Regions from separate parts of the Mesorhizobium sp. M8A.F.Ca.ET.208.01.1.1 genome, predicted to be linked through region 1. Evidence: riboswitches for the same ligand, from Rfam matches in the RefSeq annotation. Region 1 holds a riboswitch; each other region holds the start of a gene.

Region 1 (4,218 bases):
GGCCAGCGTGAAGGCCCTGTGCCCTGAAAGCGCGCCGGATTTGTGCTCTCGGGCAAGATCCATCAGAACGCTTCCGGATGCATCGCCCTGGCGATCTGGCCGATGGCTTCGATGTTCGCCGGTCCTGGTGTCAGCTCGGCATAACGAAGCGCCACGAAGCGCTCGTTCCTGACCGCGTCCGTCTCCTTCATCGCCGGGTGCGCCTTCAGGAAATCGAGCAGTTTCCTGTAGCCGCCGCCGTCCTGATAATCGAGCAGGATGAGGAATTGCGGATTGCGCGCCGCCACCGTCTCCCAGTCCGTGTTGCCCCAGCTCGTTTCCAAGTCGGCCATGATATTGTCGCCGCCGGCCGCCGAGATCATGGCGCTGGGGATGGCGAATTTTCCCGCGGTAAACGGCTTGTCCTCGCCGGAATCGTAGAGGAACACGCGTGTTCCCTTCGCGCTGCCGACCTTGGCGCTGATCTCGGCGAGTTGCGCCTTCCAGCCGGCAACAAGCTGTTCCGCTTCTGCCTCCTTGCCGAAGATCTTGCCCAGCTTTTCGACGTCGCCATAGAGCAGGTCCATGGAGGCGACCGGGCGGCTCTTGTCGAGGTGGACGCAGCTTTCGGTCAGTACCAGCGTCTTGATGCCGTGCGGAGCGAGCGTGTCGGGCGTCACGTCGCCGCCGGGCTTCATGCCGTAGTACCAGCCGGCGAAGAAGAAGTCGGGCTCGACGGCGACGAGGTTCTCCAGGGTCGGATATTTCGGCGCCAGTTCGGGAATGGCACCCTGTTCGGCCTTGAATTCGGGGCCGACCTTGTACCATCCACTGATGCCCGTCAGGCCGACGATCGAAGGCTGCAGCTTCAGCGCGAAGGCCATCTCGGCCATGTTGAGATCATGGATGACGGCGCGCTTCGGCGGAGCGTCGAAGGTCAGCGGCTTGCCGCAGCTGTCGACGGTGACGGGGAAGGCGAAGGCCGTCGAGGCCAGCAGCGAGAGGGCGAGCGAGAAGGCAAGGCGTTTCACGGATTTGCTCCTTAGTTGAACTGTGTCGGACGATGAGGGGCGTTGATCAGGATGGCGGCGAGGCGCGGTTCGGAAGGTCGAACACCGTCAGTTCGCGATCCTCGGTGGGATGGCGCAGGCGAAACACGTCGACGCCGAAAATCTCGCGGATCAGCTGTTGCGTCAACGCCTCGTGCGGCGGCGCCAGCGCCTGCAGCCGGGCTTCGTTCATCACCGCGACCCTGGTGGCGAAGGGTGCCACCAGGGTCAGATCGTGCAGCACCGCGATAACGGTCATGCCGAAGCCGGCCACCAGTTCGAGCAGCTGCGCGCGGGCGCGCGGGTCGAGGTGGTTGGTCGGTTCGTCGAGAAAAAGGATCTTGGGCTCCTGCGCGATGGCACGCGCAAGCTGGGCGCGCTGGCGTTCGCCACCAGACAGCGAGCCGATGCTCCGGCCGAGCAACGACAACAGGCCGGTCCGGCGCAGCGCGTCCACCACAATGTCGCGTTCCTCGCTCCGGCCCCTCAGGCCGGCATGCGGGACGCGGCCAAGCTCGACATAGTCGATCACCGCCAAACGCGGATCCGGTTGGTCGCTCTGGCCCACGACGGCGATATGCCGGGCCCGCTCGGCGGGCGAAATCCTGTCCAGGCGCCGCCCGCCAAGCTTCACCTCTCCGAAGCTCGGCCTGAGCATGCCGGACAACATGCGCAGCAACGTGGTCTTGCCGGCGCCGTTGGGGCCAATGATGGCAAGGCGGTCGCCTGATGTCACCGACAGGCTGACCGCATGGACCAGATGCCGGCCATTCGCTATCGCGCCCAGGTCGCACGCATCGAGAAGCGGCGTTGTCATCGACTGCCTTCCGCCAGCTTGCCCGCCCCCGGAATGCGGGCAAGCGTCTTGCCGGCCAGGCGCGGCGGACGTTGTCCGGAATTGCACCAGCCGTCGGCAAGCGAAGCGTAGAGCCGGGCGAATCGCACGAGGTCGGCGGCGTCGGCCTGCGCGTCGATCGACCCGAAGAGATAGGCGGCCTTGCCTGGTGCCTGGAAAGCCACCGTCAGGGGACGCGCGCAACCCGCCATGCAAGCCACGCCCTCGACCGTGAAACCATGCGCCACGTCAGGCTGGGCCGAGAGGCGGGAGCGCAACTCGGCGCACAAACCTTCGCCCGACCTGACGCCGGTCGGCACGTCGCGGCAAAGGGTGCACACGATGATCTGGTGCATCGGGCTGGGCTGAATACGATCGATTGCGCCGTCCAACTTCACGTCACTTTCAAAACTGGCGACGGAAGGATGTTGGTCGACCGGCCGACAAGACCGATGTCCACGTCTCCTCCCGGCACACCCCGTCCGGTCAACTCAGTGATGGCAGGTCTCCTGGCTCACGGGTCTCTGCGCAATCCTGCCTTCCCAGCCTTGCCGGCCAGTGGCGTTCCGGATCTTGCTCGCCGCTTACAGTTGCGGGGGCAGCCGCGGCCTCGACCCAAAAACCGGGTCTCACCGCGTTCCCTTTTCACCCCTCGCCTTTCGGCTCGGGGACCATCACGAGTCGCAGCCTATGCCGCGAGCGAATTCGAGGCAAGGCGATACCTCGTTTTGTTATAACAGAACTCATACGAGAGCAAGCCTGCCGTCGGCATGGGCGCGGACGGACTTTGCGTCCACGCCTGTCAGCGTTGCCGTTTTCGATTTTGCGCCATGCGCAATTTCGATCAAACTGGCCGGGCAACGAGGCGCCAGAGTGAAGACGCCACATGCGAGGAGCACATGAACCCGACCGAGAAAGCGCTATGGTTTGTCGAAAGCCATCTGCCGGAGGCTGTTACGCTCGACGACGTCGCCCACAGCAGCGGCGTGTCGCGCTTTCATGTGACGCGCGCCTTCGGCGCCGCCACCGGCCGTTCCGTCATGGGTTACATGCGCTCGCGCCGGCTGACCGAGGCGGCGCGCAGGCTCGCCGGCGGCGCGCCCGACATACTGTGCGTCGCGCTCGACGCCGGCTACAACTCGCATGAGGCTTTCACCCGTGCCTTCCGCGACCAGTTCGGCACCACGCCGGAACTGGTGCGCGCGCAAGGTTCGACCAAGACACTCGATCTCGTGGAGCCTATCTTGATGGACCATACCCTGCTCACCAGCCTTGAACCACCGCGCTTCGAGACCAGCCGACCCTTCCTCATCGCCGGCTTCGGCGAGCGCTACAGCTGCGAATCGAGCGCCGGCATTCCGATGCAGTGGCAGCGTTTCAGCCCTTATATCGGCAACATCCCCGGCGAAGTCCCAGGCGTTTTCTACGGTGTCTGCCTCAATGGCGACGATGCCGGCAATTTCGACTATGTCGTCGGCGTCGAGGTGTCGGACTTCTCCGACCTGCCGAAGGAATTCTACCGGGTGCATGTGCCGGCGCGGAAATACGCCGTTTTCACGCATCGCGAGCACATCTCGACCATCCGGCGCACGATCAACACGATCTGGAACAGCTGGCTCCCGGCCTCCGGCCATGAAATCGCCGACGCGCCGGAATTCGAGCGCTATGGGCCCGAATTCGATGCCCGCACCGGTAATGGCGGGCTGGAGATCTGGGTGCCGGTCAAGGCATAGAGGCGCCGCTACAGCTCCAGATCCCAGTTCTGGCCAACCAGATCCTTGCCGAAGGAATGGTGAGGCTCTTCCTCGGTCAGCTTGAAACCGGCCGCCTGGTAGAGGTGCCGGGCCGCGGTCAGAATGTCGTTGGTCCACAAAGTCAGCGTCTTGTACCCCCTGGCGCGGGCAAAGCCGATGCATTCCTCGACCAGCCGTTTGCCGATGCCGAGGCCCCGCGCCGACGGTTCGACATAGAGCAGCCGCAGCTTGGCCACCTGATCCGACTTGCGCACGACGAAGACCGAGCCGACGACCTCGCCTTCCCGCTCGGCGATCCAGCCGCGCTCCCATTTCGGATCGAATTTCTTTACGAACTCGCCGAGGATCTCAGCGACCAGCGCCTCATAGGTTTCGTCCCAGCCATAGTCCTGCGCGTAGAGCATGCCCTGGCGGCGCGTGACCCAGCCGATGTCGCCAACCTCTAGCGGCCGCAGGATGTAAGGCACCTTGGGTTCGGGTCTGTCGCCGAGCAGGTCCTGAACGATGCGCATGGCCTTGACCAGCCGATCCTGGTCGACGGGCGCCAGTCGATCGAGCAGCGCTCGCACCTGGTCGTGCGAATCCTGGTTGAGCGGCGCGA
Region 2 (4,218 bases), 1.4 Mb from region 1:
GGAAGACGGGTACGCCGGCGCGGTCGAACAGGGTTTCGACGCCGGGTTCGGCGCCCGAAGCGAAGGCGGTCGCGGTGATGATGGCGGCAGGTTTCAGCGATGCGATGGCATTTTCGACGAACGCCAGGGACACAGGATCCTTAAGGCTGGAAACGAAGATCGGGACCGCTGCCAGTCCCTGGGAGCGCAAGGCCTCGGCCAGCGCATCGATCGGGGCAACGTCGGCCGCGAGCAGCATCGAGCGGTAGAAGAGGATAGGGACGATGGGAGCGCCGACATCTGAAAGGTCCGGCTCCTCCGCGACCCCCAATCCAGACTGATAGTAACCGGCCTTCGGCACGCTGACCGGACTGGCGACGGACGTATCCTGTCCAGCCAGGCCTGCCAGCCTCCGAACCAGCGCGCTCATATTGGCCGGGCCGCCCTCTCGGAAATAGCCAAGCAGGCCGTCGAGTTCGGCGCGTGGCAGCGTCGAGGCTTCGATCAGCCTGAGATCCTCGTCATGGCTTTCACCCGGAAGCAGCGCCAGTTTGATGCCGCGCTCACGGGCAATCACCGCCAGCTGGTCGCAGCCATAGCGCCACCAGTCGTTGCCGCCGAGGATGCGCACCAGGATGACCTTGGCATGGCGGGCGACGCTGTCGATCCAGAGGTCGACGGACATGGGATGGCGCAGGTCGCGCAGTGCCGCAAGCCGCATGGAGGGCAGGCGGTCGGCGTCCGCCTTCCACGCCGCCGCCAGTCCGGCGAGATCGCTGTCGGTGAAGGACAAGGCCACGATATCCGCCGGCGTCTGCCTGAGATCGACAGGCTCGGCGAGGTCGTCAAGCGAAGCGGAGGTCGTGGTGAGGATGTGCATCGCGGTCCGTGTCTGAAATCAGCCGGCGAGGATACGTTCGATCGCCGGACGGTTCAGCCCCTTGAGACCAATGACGACCAGGCGCGAGCGGCGGTCGTCCTCGGCGCTCCAGGCACGGTCATAGTAATGATTGACGCGTGGGCCGACGGCCTGCAGCAGGAGCCGCATCGGCTTGCCGCCGACCTCGACGAAGCCTTTTACACGCAGCACGTTTTCCTGTTCGGCGGCCTCTGCGACACGTTTTGCCAGATCGTCGGGATTGGCGATCGAGGGAATGTCGACGATGAATGTGTCGAAGTCGTCATGCTCGTGGTCGAATGCGCCGTCGTGATGGGACTTGCGGTTCTCGATGTCGTCCTCGACGGCAAGACCAAGCCCGAGCAGCACCGAGGGATCGACCTTGCCATGCGACGTCGGCACGATCTTCACCGCGCGGGCGGAGTGTTCGTTGACGATGGCGTTGGCGCGGGCCGAGCCCTCGGCGTCCATCAGGTCGCTCTTCGACAGGATGATCAGGTCGGCGCAGGCGATCTGGTCCTCGAACACCTCTTCGACCGGATCGTCATGGTCGAGGCTTTCATCCCCGGCGCGTTGCGCCTGCAGGGCTTCCATGTCGTTGGCGACGCGGCCTTCCGCAAGTGCGGGACCGTCGACCACGGCGATGACGCCATCGACGGTGACGCGGCTTTTCACCGTCGGCCACTGGAACGCCTGGACCAAAGGTTTGGGGAGGGCGAGACCGGAGGTTTCGATCAGGATGTGGTCGACCTTCGGCGTCAGCGACAGGATCTGGTCGAGCGCTGGCACGAAATCGTCGGCGACGGTGCAGCAGATGCAGCCATTGGCCAGTTCGACGATGTTTTCCTCGGGGCAGGTGTCGATACCGCAGCCCTTGAGGATTTCGCCGTCGATGCCGATATCGCCGAATTCGTTGACGATGATGGCAATCCGCTTGCCGCCGGCATTTTCCAGGAGATGGCGGACCAGCGTCGTCTTGCCGGCGCCGAGGAAGCCGGTAACGACGGTGCAGGGAACGCGGGAGAGATTGCCGGCCGAATTTGGAGCGGTCATATCAAGTCCTTCAGCATGTCGAGAGGAGGGATGCGGGCAACGAGGCCGCGCTTGAGGCTATCGGGCCGGCCGCGCCAGGGAATGAGGCCGTCGGTCGAGGTGGCGAAGAGTTTCGCGCCGGCGACGAGATCGGCGCCGCTGGTTGTGGTCAGGTCGCCGAACACATAGCTCCAGCATCCGTCGCGCAGGATCGCGGCGCTCAGCCTGCGCTTGCAATTGCCGAGGCATTCGACCGTGCGGATGCGAATTTGCTCGCCCGAGGCGGCTTGGCGGGTATCTTCAGCCAGAAGTTCGCCGGCCCGGGGATGGGCGTCGGAACCGGTCTCGTCGCGACAGGAGGCGCAGACGATGACAGTGATGCCGGCCAGGGAATCATCCCCGCCGGACGAAATGTCCGTTGTTTCAGCCGAGAAACTGCTGTCGCGATCCAAATCAGGCTCCTTGCCCGGAAAACCCGCCGGGCGATCGGATTCTTGCATTCCAGACGGCAGGTCTCCTGGCTCGCGGGTCATCGCCTTGGGTAGCCGCCTTCCCGGGACAATCCCAGTGGCTTTCGGCCTTGGCTCTTCGCTTACAGTTGCGGGGACAGCCGCGGATTTGGGCTTTTCGGCCCGCACCGCATTCCCTCTTGGCTCCTCCCTTTGCCGAGAGGAGACCGTCTGGATCGGATTTAGGCTCTTGCGGGCAGCGGTGTCAACGCGAGCTTACGACACCGCGATGTCGGACAGCGCCGGGCCGAGGTCGCCGGCAGGCGTCACTTCGATGCGTTCAAGCCCAAGCCAGCCCTGCATCTGCTTCAATTCCTCGAAAAGTTCAGCGGCGGTTTCAGGCGGCGCGCCGGGCTCGGCATAGGCGGCATGGACGCGCAGGACACTGGCCGGCCGGTCGGCTTTGAGGTCGACGCGCGCCACGATCCTGTCGCCAAGCAGGAAGGGCAGGACATAGTAGCCGTATTGGCGCTTCTCGGCCGGGGTGTAGATTTCGATGCGATAGTGAAAATCGAACAGCCGCTCCGAGCGCGAGCGCTCGAAGACGACGGGATCGAACGGCGCCAGCAGGGCGCGGGCCTCGATCTTGCGTGGCAAACGCGCATCCCTATGAAGGTAAGCTGGCTTGTCCCACCCCTCGACACGGACCGGCAACAACTCGCCGAGTTCGACCAGTTCCTCGAGCCGGCCTTTCATGTCGGCGGGGGAGAGCCGGAAATAGTCGCGCAGGTCGCCTGATGTGGCGATGCCGTGGGCGCGGGCGGAAATGCGCAGCAATTCGCGATGTGCATCCTCGGCCGCCGGTACCGGCAGGTCGAGGATCGCTTGCGGCAGCACCCGCTCGGGCAGGTCATAGAAGCGCTCGAAACCGCGCCGGTGCGCCGTGGTGATGCGGCCGGCCCAGAACAGCCATTCGAAGGCGTGCTTGGCGTGGCTCCAACCCCACCAGCCGCCGGAGCCTTTCTGGCCTTCCAGCGCCGAAGCGGCGATCGGGCCACGATCGACGACCTGGCGGTAGATCTCTTCTATATAGGCAGCGTGCTCACGGCCCCATTTGGCCAGCCCCAGATACATTTCATCGCCTTGCTCGGCGCGCTGCATGCGCCAGCGCATCAGCGGGTACGTCTCGACCGGCAGGAATGAGGCCTCGTGTGCCCAATATTCGAACACCGTGCGCTTGCGCGTCACGGCGGCGTTGTCGAGCAAGGCGACGGGATAGGGACCCAGACGCGAATAGAGCGGCATATAGTGGGCACGCACCACCGCACTGACGGAATCGATCTGCAGCAGGCCGGTGCGGGACAGGACGCGGGCGAAATGGCGGCGGTCGGGTGTGCCGGCGGGGCGGGGATCGAGAAACCCCTGGGCTGCGAGCGCGATGCGCCGGGCGGCGGCAAGCGAGATCTTTTCCTTCATGCAGGCGTCACTCTGAGGTGCTTTGACAAAGGTGTGATGGGTGATTCCAGCCCATGCTAGCAGGGTTTTGGCGGCAACCCTGTCAGGAGAGAAAAGTGGAGTAAAAAGAGAAGGAAATCAAACAGGAGCCTATGAGACCAGTTTCTCCCGGAATGCCGTCCAGCTCGTTGTTTTGAACAAGGTTTGACTTGCTTCGCTGGAAGTGCTGCGCTAACCCTCGCCGCGTTGCAGCATAGGCTCCTTAAAACGGTTCAGCGGTTAAACTGTCACGCTTCCGCATTAAGGTCCGCTGCTGTAATCAACGTGGATTGGCGCCAACGGAAAGCCGCTGCATGAACGCACTCCTCAGTTCGTACCTGCCCATCGTCCTGTTCATCGGCGTGG
Region 3 (4,218 bases), 1.3 Mb from region 1:
CCGCGACAAGCTCGGTCTGTTCGGGACCGAGCGGCACCAGGTGCACGGTCCTGACATAGTCGACATGGCCGACGATGAACATCGAGGGCAGGCTGGTGGCATAAGTCTGGCCGGCGCTGCGTTCCGCCGGCTTCAGCCCTGAGAAGACCGGGCCGTGCGTCTGGCCGTCGCGCGACCAGGTCTGGGCGCCTGCGCGCAAGCCGCCGGAAAATTCCGGCGCGTCATTGTCGGCGTGGCGGAGCCATTCGGGATCGTCATGCCGGCTCATCAGGCCGCGGCCATAGATCGGCACCAGCCGCGACAAATCCTTGTGGACGCCCGGACAGTGCAGGCACTCGTTGAAGTTTTCCCAAAAGATCTTCCAGTTGCAGTTCATGACCTTGCGCAGCATATGGCCCGATACCAGCGTTTCGAGCGGCCAGTTGCCGAGGTTGCCGGACGCGGGATCGAAGGAGGATTGCGCCGAGCCGGCGGCATCTTCAGCAAGATTGACGAAGACGAAGCCCCGCCACACCGAGAGCGCGACGCGATAAAGCGGGTGATCGGCCTTGTCGAAGCCGTCAGGCAGTGATTTCGACGGCACGCGCACCAGCTCGCCGCGCAGCGAGTAGGACCAGGCGTGATACGGGCAGGTTATCAGCCGCGCTTTCAGGCGGCCCTCGCTCTCCTGGCAAAGCTGCGAGCCGCGATGGCGGCAGGTGTTGTGGAAGGCGCGCAGCTCACCTGTGTCGTCGCGCAGCACGAGGATGTCCTGCGTGCCGATGCGGAATCGGCGGAAGGCTAGCGGCTGCGCCAGATCGGCCTCGCGGCAGACGAGCAGCCAGTCTCTGTACCAGATGGCGTCGAGATCACGCTTATAGCTCTCCTGGTCCCAATATGCCGATGAGGGCAGCGTCGGCTCGGTACGGGTCAGCCCGTTATAAGGATCGCGCTCGCTGGCATTGGGCTGCATGGCTGGCTTCCTGTGAGGCTTGCCAGCCGACACCCGGCCATGAACTTTGTCAATCAGGACGGGATGGGAGCGGCTTTGCCGACACGACGCTCCTGCGCTGGCGGCTGTCGGAATTTGGTTTGCCGCGCGCGGCGAATTTCCCTATAGTCACCAACGTCGTCGGTTCCTTTTTGGGAGCCAAGAGGGAATGCGGTGCGGGCGAGGTTTCGCCCAATGCCGTGGCTGCCCCCGCAACTGTGTGCGGTAGTCCTCTCCATATGCCACTGAAGGTTTTCCTTCGGGAAGGTGGGGAAGGGCGCTTATCCGCGAGCCAGGAGACCTGCCGGCGACAGGAAACTGACTTCGATGCCCTCGGGTGGAGGGTGAAAGGACAAGACATGACTACCGCTACCGTCTCCCTCGGCGCCTCCGTCTCCTCGCAGTCGCGCTTCATGCAGCTCGCGCTCGCGGCGCTGCTCGGCATCTTCGTCGTTGGTTTTGTCGGCTTCTCACACATCGATGCGGTCCACAACGCCGCCCACGACTATCGCCACTCGATGGCGTTTCCCTGCCACTAACTGGGATCTGACATCATGAACCTTTTTCGCAACGTCGTGTTCGTCGCGGCGATCGCGGGGCTCGTGGCCGGTGTCGTTCTTGCCTGCATGCAGGCCTATGCGACCGTTCCGCTGATCCTGAAAGCGGAAGTCTACGAACAGGCCGGCGGCGGCCATCACCACGATCATGGCGCGGCACCCGCCGCGACCGATACCAGCGCCGTGAGCACGGCCGCTCCGGCAGGCAATGCCATGAGTTCCGCCGCGCCGGCAGCGGAAGCAGCTGCTCCGGCAGCGGAGGATGAAGGCTGGGCGCCGGCCGACGGCTTCGAGCGTTTCGCCTTCAGCGTGCTTGCCAATATCGTCACCGGCATCGGCTTCGCATTGGTCCTGGTCGCGGTTTCGGAATTCGCAGGCGGCGTCGGCAACTGGCGCCAGGGCGTTTTCTGGGGTCTGGCCGGCTTTGCCGTGTTCACACTGGCGCCTGGCCTCGGCCTGCAGCCGGAGTTGCCTGCAATGCCGGCGGCCGATCTCCTGCCGCGCCAGATCTGGTGGTCGGCAACGGTGGCGGCAACCGCTATCGGCCTTGGCCTGATCGTGTTTCGCAGATCGCTGCCGTTGACCATCCTCGCGGTCTTGCTGATCGTCGCGCCGCACATTGTCGGCGCGCCGCAGCCCGACAGCTTCGAGACACCGATCCCGGAAGGCCTGCATCATCAGTTCGTGGTGGCGGTGACGGTGACAAATCTGGTGTTCTGGCTGTTGCTCGGCGCGGTCGTCGGCGTGGTTCGCGGGCGCTTCACCGGCCCGGCGACCAGCCTGCGCGACAGCTTTGCCTGATCTGGGCAAGCTGACCTTCATCATCGGTGGTGCGCGCTCCGGCAAGAGCGCGCACGCCGAAACCCTGGTGACGGCATTGCCCCCGCCATGGGCCTATATCGCCACGGCGCAAGCCTATGACGACGAGATGCACGAGCGCATCGCGCTGCATCGTTCGCGGCGCGGCGAGGGCTGGTCGACCATCGATGTGCCACTCGACCTTGCCGAAGTGCTAGAGGCGTTGCCGGATGGTCAACCGGTGCTTGTCGACTGCCTGACGCTGTGGCTGACCAATCACATGCTGGCGGATCACGACGTCGAGGCCGTGTGCCGACGGCTGGCGGACGTTCTGTCGCGGCCGCGCGGGCCGTGGTTCGTGGTGTCGAACGAGGTCGGGCAAGGCATCGTGCCCGACAATGCGCTGGCGCGGCGTTTTCGCGACGACGCCGGTCGGCTCAACCAGCGGGTCGCCGCGGTCGCCGATACGGTGCTCCTGATGGTGGCGGGGCTACCGCTCAAGGTGAAATGAAATGACCGAAGACAAGGGCTCCAAAGACCGGGATGAAGAACGCCATCGCGCCAAGATGGCCAAGCGCAAGGCGGTGCAGGACGCCGAGGTCGCGGGCAAGACGATCGAGAAGGGGTTGCTGATCGTCAACACCGGCCCCGGCAAGGGCAAGACCACGGCCGCCTTCGGTCTCGCACTGCGGATGCTCGGCTACGGCAAGCGCGTCGGCGTCGTCCAGTTCATCAAAGGCAAATGGCACACCGGCGAGAAGGACGCTTTCGCCGCCTTCGGCGACCGGGTCGTCTGGCATGCGATGGGCGAGGGGTTCACCTGGGAAACGCAGGATCTGAAGCGCGACATCGCGGCCGCCGAAGCCGCCTGGGCCAAGGCCGTGGAATTGATTGGCGACCCCTCGATCAGCCTTGTCGTGCTCGATGAACTCAACATCGCGCTGCGCTACGATTATCTCGATCTCGACAAGGTGGTTGCCGCGCTCAAGGCTCGCCGCGAGGGCCTGCACGTTGTCGTCACCGGTCGCAACGCGAAGCCGGCGCTGGTCGAGGCGGCGGACCTGGTCACCGAGATGGGGCTGACGAAACACCATTTTTCCGCCGGCGTAAAAGCGCAGCAGGGCATCGAGTTCTAGAACACCAGGATTGCGATCACCGCGATCAGCCCAAACAGGCCAATCAGCAAATAGTCGGCGACACGATAAAGTTGGAGCGCCCGCCGGATGTCGCCGCTGTCGACATCGCGTCGTCCGCCTTCGCCCATGAAGACGTCGTCGACCACGACGCCGCCATAGCTGCGCGGCCCGGCGAGCGCGAGGCCAAGTGCGCCGGCCATGGCCGCTTCCGGCCAGCCGGCATTGGGCGAGCGGTGTTTTTTCGCGTCGCGCCGTACCGCCTGCCAGGCATTGCCGGGGTCGGTGCCCTTGACCAGGAAAGCGGCCAGCACAATCAGCACCGCCGTCAGCCGTGATGCCGGCAGGTTGATCCAATCGTCGAAGCGTGCCGCCGCCCAGCCGAAGGCCTCATGGCGTGGGGTGCGGTGGCCGATCATCGAATCGGCGGTGTTGGCGGCCTTGTAGGCGGCGCCGCCGGCCAGCCCGCCGACACCGGTCCAGAAGGCGGGGGCGACGATGCCGTCGGAGAAATTCTCCGCCAGGCTCTCGATCGCCGCCCGGCAGACGCCGGCGCGGTCCAGCGTTTCGGGATCGCGGCCAACGATTCGCGAGACGGCGGCTCGGCCCATGTCGAGGCCTCCGCTGTCGAGCGCGTCGGCGACGGCTTCGACGTGTTCGTAAAGGCTTTTCTGCGACAGAAGCGATGTCGCCAGAAGGACGGCAATGATCAATCCCAAGGGGACGAACCAGAGCAGGACAAGCTGCACGCAAAGACCTG
Region 4 (4,218 bases), on a different contig from region 1:
TGGGATTTCGATATCGGCAGGTCGGTGTCCATCATGATGCGGACCTGGCCTTTCATTGTCTTTCGCATGATCGTCTATTTCGGCATCACACTGGCCTACATCATGGCCACCGGCACCGGTGCCTCGGTCGGCTATGGCGTCGGCCATATCTCCACCGATCCCGACGGACCGTTGTCCTTTGCCCTTTGGGGCGGCGTGGTCGGATTCGGCGTCGTCTCGATCGCTGTCTATTGGCTGCGCGAATACATCCTCTACGTCGTCAAGGCAGGCCATATCGCCGTCATGGTGCATCTGATCGACGGACATGACGTTCCCGACGGCCAGAACCAGATCGCCTACGCGAAAGAGGTTGTGACCGAGCGCTTTGCCGAGGCGAACATCCTTTTCGTCGTCGACCAGTTGGTCAAGGGCGCCATCCGCGCCATCACCGGCCTGCTGGGCGGCATCGCGGCCTTCCTGCCCATTCCGGGCCTGAGCGGCCTGGTCTCGTTCCTCAACACGGTGATCCGCCTGTCGCTGACCTATGTCGACGAGATCATTCTCGGTTACAATATCCGCATCAATTCGTCCTCGCCCTTCGAGACGGCGCGGCAAGGCGTGGTGCTCTACGCCCAGAACGGCAAGACCATGGTCAAGAACGCCGTCTGGCTGGCGGTCATCATGTGGGGCGTGTCTTTCGTGATTTTCCTGCTGATGCTGGCTCCGGCAGCCGCCATTCTTTATGTCATGCCCGGGCAACTCGCCGGCTGGGCTTTCGTGCTCGCCATCGTCTTTGCCTGGGCTTTCAAGGCGGCCTTCATCGAGCCATTCGCCATTGCCTGCCTGATGCAGGTCTATTTCAAGACCATCGAGGGCCAGGTGCCCGATGCCGCCTGGGACGCCAGGCTGGCCGAAGCCTCGTCGAAGTTCCGGGAACTCAAGGACAAGGCGCTCTCCACCTTCGGCGGCTCGCGCTGGGACATGGCCGGCGCGACGCGCTGATCGGCGGGGCTGGCGGGCGCACCTGCGACGGTGTCGAGGCGCGCCACCGCCGATTTGAGCGGTGCCTCACCCTGGCCGCAAAACGTCTCGCTCATGATCAGGTCGGGCAGCGGCAGGCGTCGGCCCCAGCCATGCGTTTCGAGGTCCGGTTTCGGCGCGAACTCCGAGACACGACCGACGCAGAGATAGGCGATCGGCGTCACGTGATCGGGGATAGACAGCAGGCTGTTCAGCGCTTGCGCCTCGATGATGCTGACCCAGCCGACGCCAATGCCTTCAGCGCGCGCGGCCAGCCAGAAATTCTGCACCGCGCAGACCGTGCTGTAGAGATCCATTTCCGGGTTGTGCCAGCGCCCCAGCGGCGAGCCTTTCGAGCGCTCGCGGTCGCAGGTGATACAGATGTTGAATGCGCTTTCGCAAATGCCTTCGAGCTTGAGGTTGCGGTAGAGCGCCTGCCGGTCTGCCTCGATTGCCGGCAGTTCTTGCTCGCGCGCGGCAAGGAACAGGTCGCGCACCTTCGCCCGTCGCGCGGCATCGCGGATGACGATGAAATTCCAGGGTTGCATGAAGCCGACCGATGGCGCGTGGTGGGCGGCAAGCAGCAGCCGCGCCAGCACTGCATCGTCGATCGCCTCCGATGTAAAATGGCTGCGGACATCGCGCCGCGTGAACATGGCGCGATAAACCGCGTCACGCGCTATCTGATCAAATCCATCGCCCATTGGAGCGGTCATGGCTTCCGGCATCGCTTGTCCCCTTGCGATTGCAGCAGTTCAAATTCTCAGAGCGAACTTTGCGCGTCCAAGAGGACCCACATCGCTCTGATGTCATCCGCCTGACCATGCGGATGACGATGCCTGCCAGGCCGGTCTTCTGGCTCGGGATCAACCCGCGTCCGGTGCCTTCCCGTCATCGACAGTGGCATTTACCGGCGCGGTCCCCCTTACAGCGTTGGGCACGCCACGGAATTCAACCGTGTTCCCGATTCTCCCGCCGGAGCATTTGCAGCCAAGTGAAATCATTTGGCGTCGCAGAATGCGGCTAAAACAAACAGACCGGCAGGCACCAGGCAGTGTCGGTCACCTTACGCCGAAGCCCCGGCGTCGCCAATCCCCGCAGCGACGCCAACGCAGGCGTGATTTTCCCCAGCGATCAAGCCGCCATGCATGGCCATTACGGCGCCGGGGCACTAGATAGGGGAGATGGCTACCCGTCTCTACACGCACCCCGTCTTTCTCGAACACATCACCCCGCCGGGTCACCCCGAGCGGCCCGACCGCCTGCGCGCCATCGAGCGCGTGCTCGACGACGAAGCTTTTGCCGCGCTCGACCGCGTCGAGGCACCGCAAGGCGACGAGGCGACGATCCTCTATGCGCATCCCGCCGATTTCGTCGCGCGTGTCCGCGCCGCCATCCCCCACGAAGGCATTGCCCACATCGACGCCGACACCACCGCCAGCCCGAAGAGCTGGCAGGCCGCGATCACGGCGATCGGCGCCGCCAACGCCGCCGTCGACGACGTCTTTGCGGGCCGCGCCGACAATGTCTTCGTCGCCGCCCGTCCGCCCGGCCACCATGCCGAAAAGACCACCGCAATGGGCTTCTGCTTCTTCAACACGGCGGCGATCGCTGCCCGCTACGCGCAGAAGAGGCACGGCGCCGAGCGTGTCGCCGTCGTCGACTGGGACGTGCATCACGGCAACGGCACGCAGGATATTTTCTGGGACGATCCGTCGGTGCTCTATTGCTCGACGCACCAGATGCCGTTGTACCCAGGCACCGGGGCGAAGAACGAGACCGGTGCCGGCAACATCGTCAACGCGCCGCTGGCGCCACAGACCGGCAGCGAGGTGTTTCGCGATGCCTTCCTGTCGCGCGTGCTGCCATCGCTCGACAATTTCGCCCCCGACCTGATCATCATTTCGGCCGGCTTCGACGCGCACCACCGCGACCCGCTGGCCGAGATCAATCTGACCGAGGACGATTTCGACTGGGCGACCGGCCAGTTGATGCAGCGCGCCGCACGCCACGGCGGCAACCGGCTCGTCAGCCTACTCGAGGGTGGCTACGATCTGCAGGGATTGGCATTTTCGGTCGCCGCCCATGTCGGGCGACTGATGAAAGGATGAATGATGAGCGGTGAGATCAATGAAGACGTCAAGGCGATGAGCTTCGAACAGGCACTCGACGCGCTGGAGAAGATCGTCGATGATCTCGAGCGTGGCGACGTGCCGCTCGACCAGTCGATCCGGATCTACGAGCGTGGCGAGGCGCTGAAGGCGCATTGCGACCGGTTGCTGAAGGCAGCCGAAGACAAGGTCGAGAAGATCAGGCTGTCGCGCGATGGCAAGCCGGTTGGAACCGAGCCGCTCGACGCGGACTAAGGCTCCGAGCAGCCTTACCGATTTTTGGACACGATCATGATTGAGGATACAGTTCGTCCCGATTGAAACGGACCAGAGGAGGTTTGGAAACGATGTGCAGAAACATCAAGACCCTGTTCAATTTTGATCCGCCGGCAACCAATGACGAAGTCCGCGACGCGGCACTCCAGTTTGTCCGCAAGCTGAGCGGAACGACGCGGCCGTCGAAACAGAACCAGCATGCGTTCGATCATGCGGTCGAAGCCATCGCGGCATCCGCACGCGAATTGCTTGATTCCCTCGAAACCCACCAGCATCCGCGCAATCGCGAAGAGGTGGCGGCCAAACTAAGAGCAAAGGCCGCGATCCGCTTTGCCTGATGCGGCCGAGGCAGCCACCGAGCGCTGACCAGGAGAGTTCATGAGCTTCTTCCCGGGGAAAGACCCTGAGGCCGGCGATGCCTTCGCCAGCGACCAGATCGAGCTGATGGTCATCCCGAACGCCAAGGATATTGGCGGCTTCGAAGTGCGCCGCGCCTTGCCGACCGCCAAGCGGCGCCTGGTCGGGCCGTTCATCTTTTTCGACCGCATGGGTCCCGCGATCCTGCGCGCCGGCCAGGCGCTCGATGTCCGTCCGCATCCGCATATCGGCCTGTCGACCGTGACCTATCTGTTCGACGGCAAGATCAGGCACCGCGATTCGCTCGGCACCGAAATGGTGATCGAGCCCGGCGACGTGAACCTGATGACCGCGGGCCGCGGCATCGTCCATTCCGAGCGCACGCCGCAGGAATTGCGCGGCGCGCCGATGTCCATCTCCGGCCTGCAGACTTGGCTGGCATTGCCCGACGGCAAGGAAGAGGTTGCGCCGGTGT

What was found. A riboswitch is a leader RNA that binds a small molecule or an ion and turns the genes downstream of it on or off. The one in region 1 is predicted to bind cobalamin.
Region 2: another riboswitch for cobalamin. It lies ahead of EN851_RS01585 (DUF1636 family protein); the one in region 1 lies ahead of EN851_RS08770 (DUF1636 family protein).
Region 3: another riboswitch for cobalamin. It lies ahead of EN851_RS01805 (CbtB domain-containing protein); the one in region 1 lies ahead of EN851_RS08770 (DUF1636 family protein).
Region 4: another riboswitch for cobalamin. It lies ahead of bluB (5,6-dimethylbenzimidazole synthase); the one in region 1 lies ahead of EN851_RS08770 (DUF1636 family protein).

The regions. Positions count from the first base shown of each region.
Region 1 is NZ_SRUT01000001.1:1,706,710-1,710,927, forward strand. Features, by position in the region: gene EN851_RS08755 (iron ABC transporter permease) at 1-63, opposite strand, end outside; gene EN851_RS08760 (ABC transporter substrate-binding protein) at 63-1,010, opposite strand; gene EN851_RS08765 (ABC transporter ATP-binding protein) at 1,057-1,845, opposite strand; gene EN851_RS08770 (DUF1636 family protein) at 1,842-2,255, opposite strand; cobalamin riboswitch at 2,345-2,554, opposite strand; gene EN851_RS08775 (AraC family transcriptional regulator) at 2,763-3,596, shown strand; gene EN851_RS08780 (helix-turn-helix domain-containing GNAT family N-acetyltransferase) at 3,605-4,218, opposite strand, start outside.
Region 2 is NZ_SRUT01000001.1:323,277-327,494, forward strand. Features, by position in the region: gene EN851_RS01575 (cobaltochelatase subunit CobN) at 1-859, opposite strand, end outside; gene cobW (cobalamin biosynthesis protein CobW) at 878-1,930, opposite strand; gene EN851_RS01585 (DUF1636 family protein) at 1,927-2,361, opposite strand; cobalamin riboswitch at 2,399-2,605, opposite strand; gene EN851_RS01590 (winged helix-turn-helix domain-containing protein) at 2,635-3,834, opposite strand; gene EN851_RS01595 (NADH-quinone oxidoreductase subunit A) at 4,167-4,218, shown strand, end outside.
Region 3 is NZ_SRUT01000001.1:369,519-373,736, forward strand. Features, by position in the region: gene EN851_RS01800 (aromatic ring-hydroxylating dioxygenase subunit alpha) at 1-952, opposite strand, end outside; cobalamin riboswitch at 1,096-1,294, shown strand; gene EN851_RS01805 (CbtB domain-containing protein) at 1,330-1,509, shown strand; gene EN851_RS01810 (CbtA family protein) at 1,525-2,328, shown strand; gene cobU (bifunctional adenosylcobinamide kinase/adenosylcobinamide-phosphate guanylyltransferase) at 2,321-2,836, shown strand; gene cobO (cob(I)yrinic acid a,c-diamide adenosyltransferase) at 2,838-3,461, shown strand; gene cbiB (adenosylcobinamide-phosphate synthase CbiB) at 3,458-4,218, opposite strand, start outside.
Region 4 is NZ_SRUT01000003.1:505,031-509,248, forward strand. Features, by position in the region: gene EN851_RS19140 (hypothetical protein) at 1-981, shown strand, start outside; partial or broken gene bluB (5,6-dimethylbenzimidazole synthase) at 1,149-1,727, opposite strand; cobalamin riboswitch at 1,827-2,009, opposite strand; gene EN851_RS19150 (histone deacetylase family protein) at 2,184-3,110, shown strand; gene EN851_RS19155 (exodeoxyribonuclease VII small subunit) at 3,114-3,365, shown strand; gene EN851_RS19160 (DUF2277 domain-containing protein) at 3,458-3,724, shown strand; gene EN851_RS19165 (pirin family protein) at 3,765-4,218, shown strand, end outside.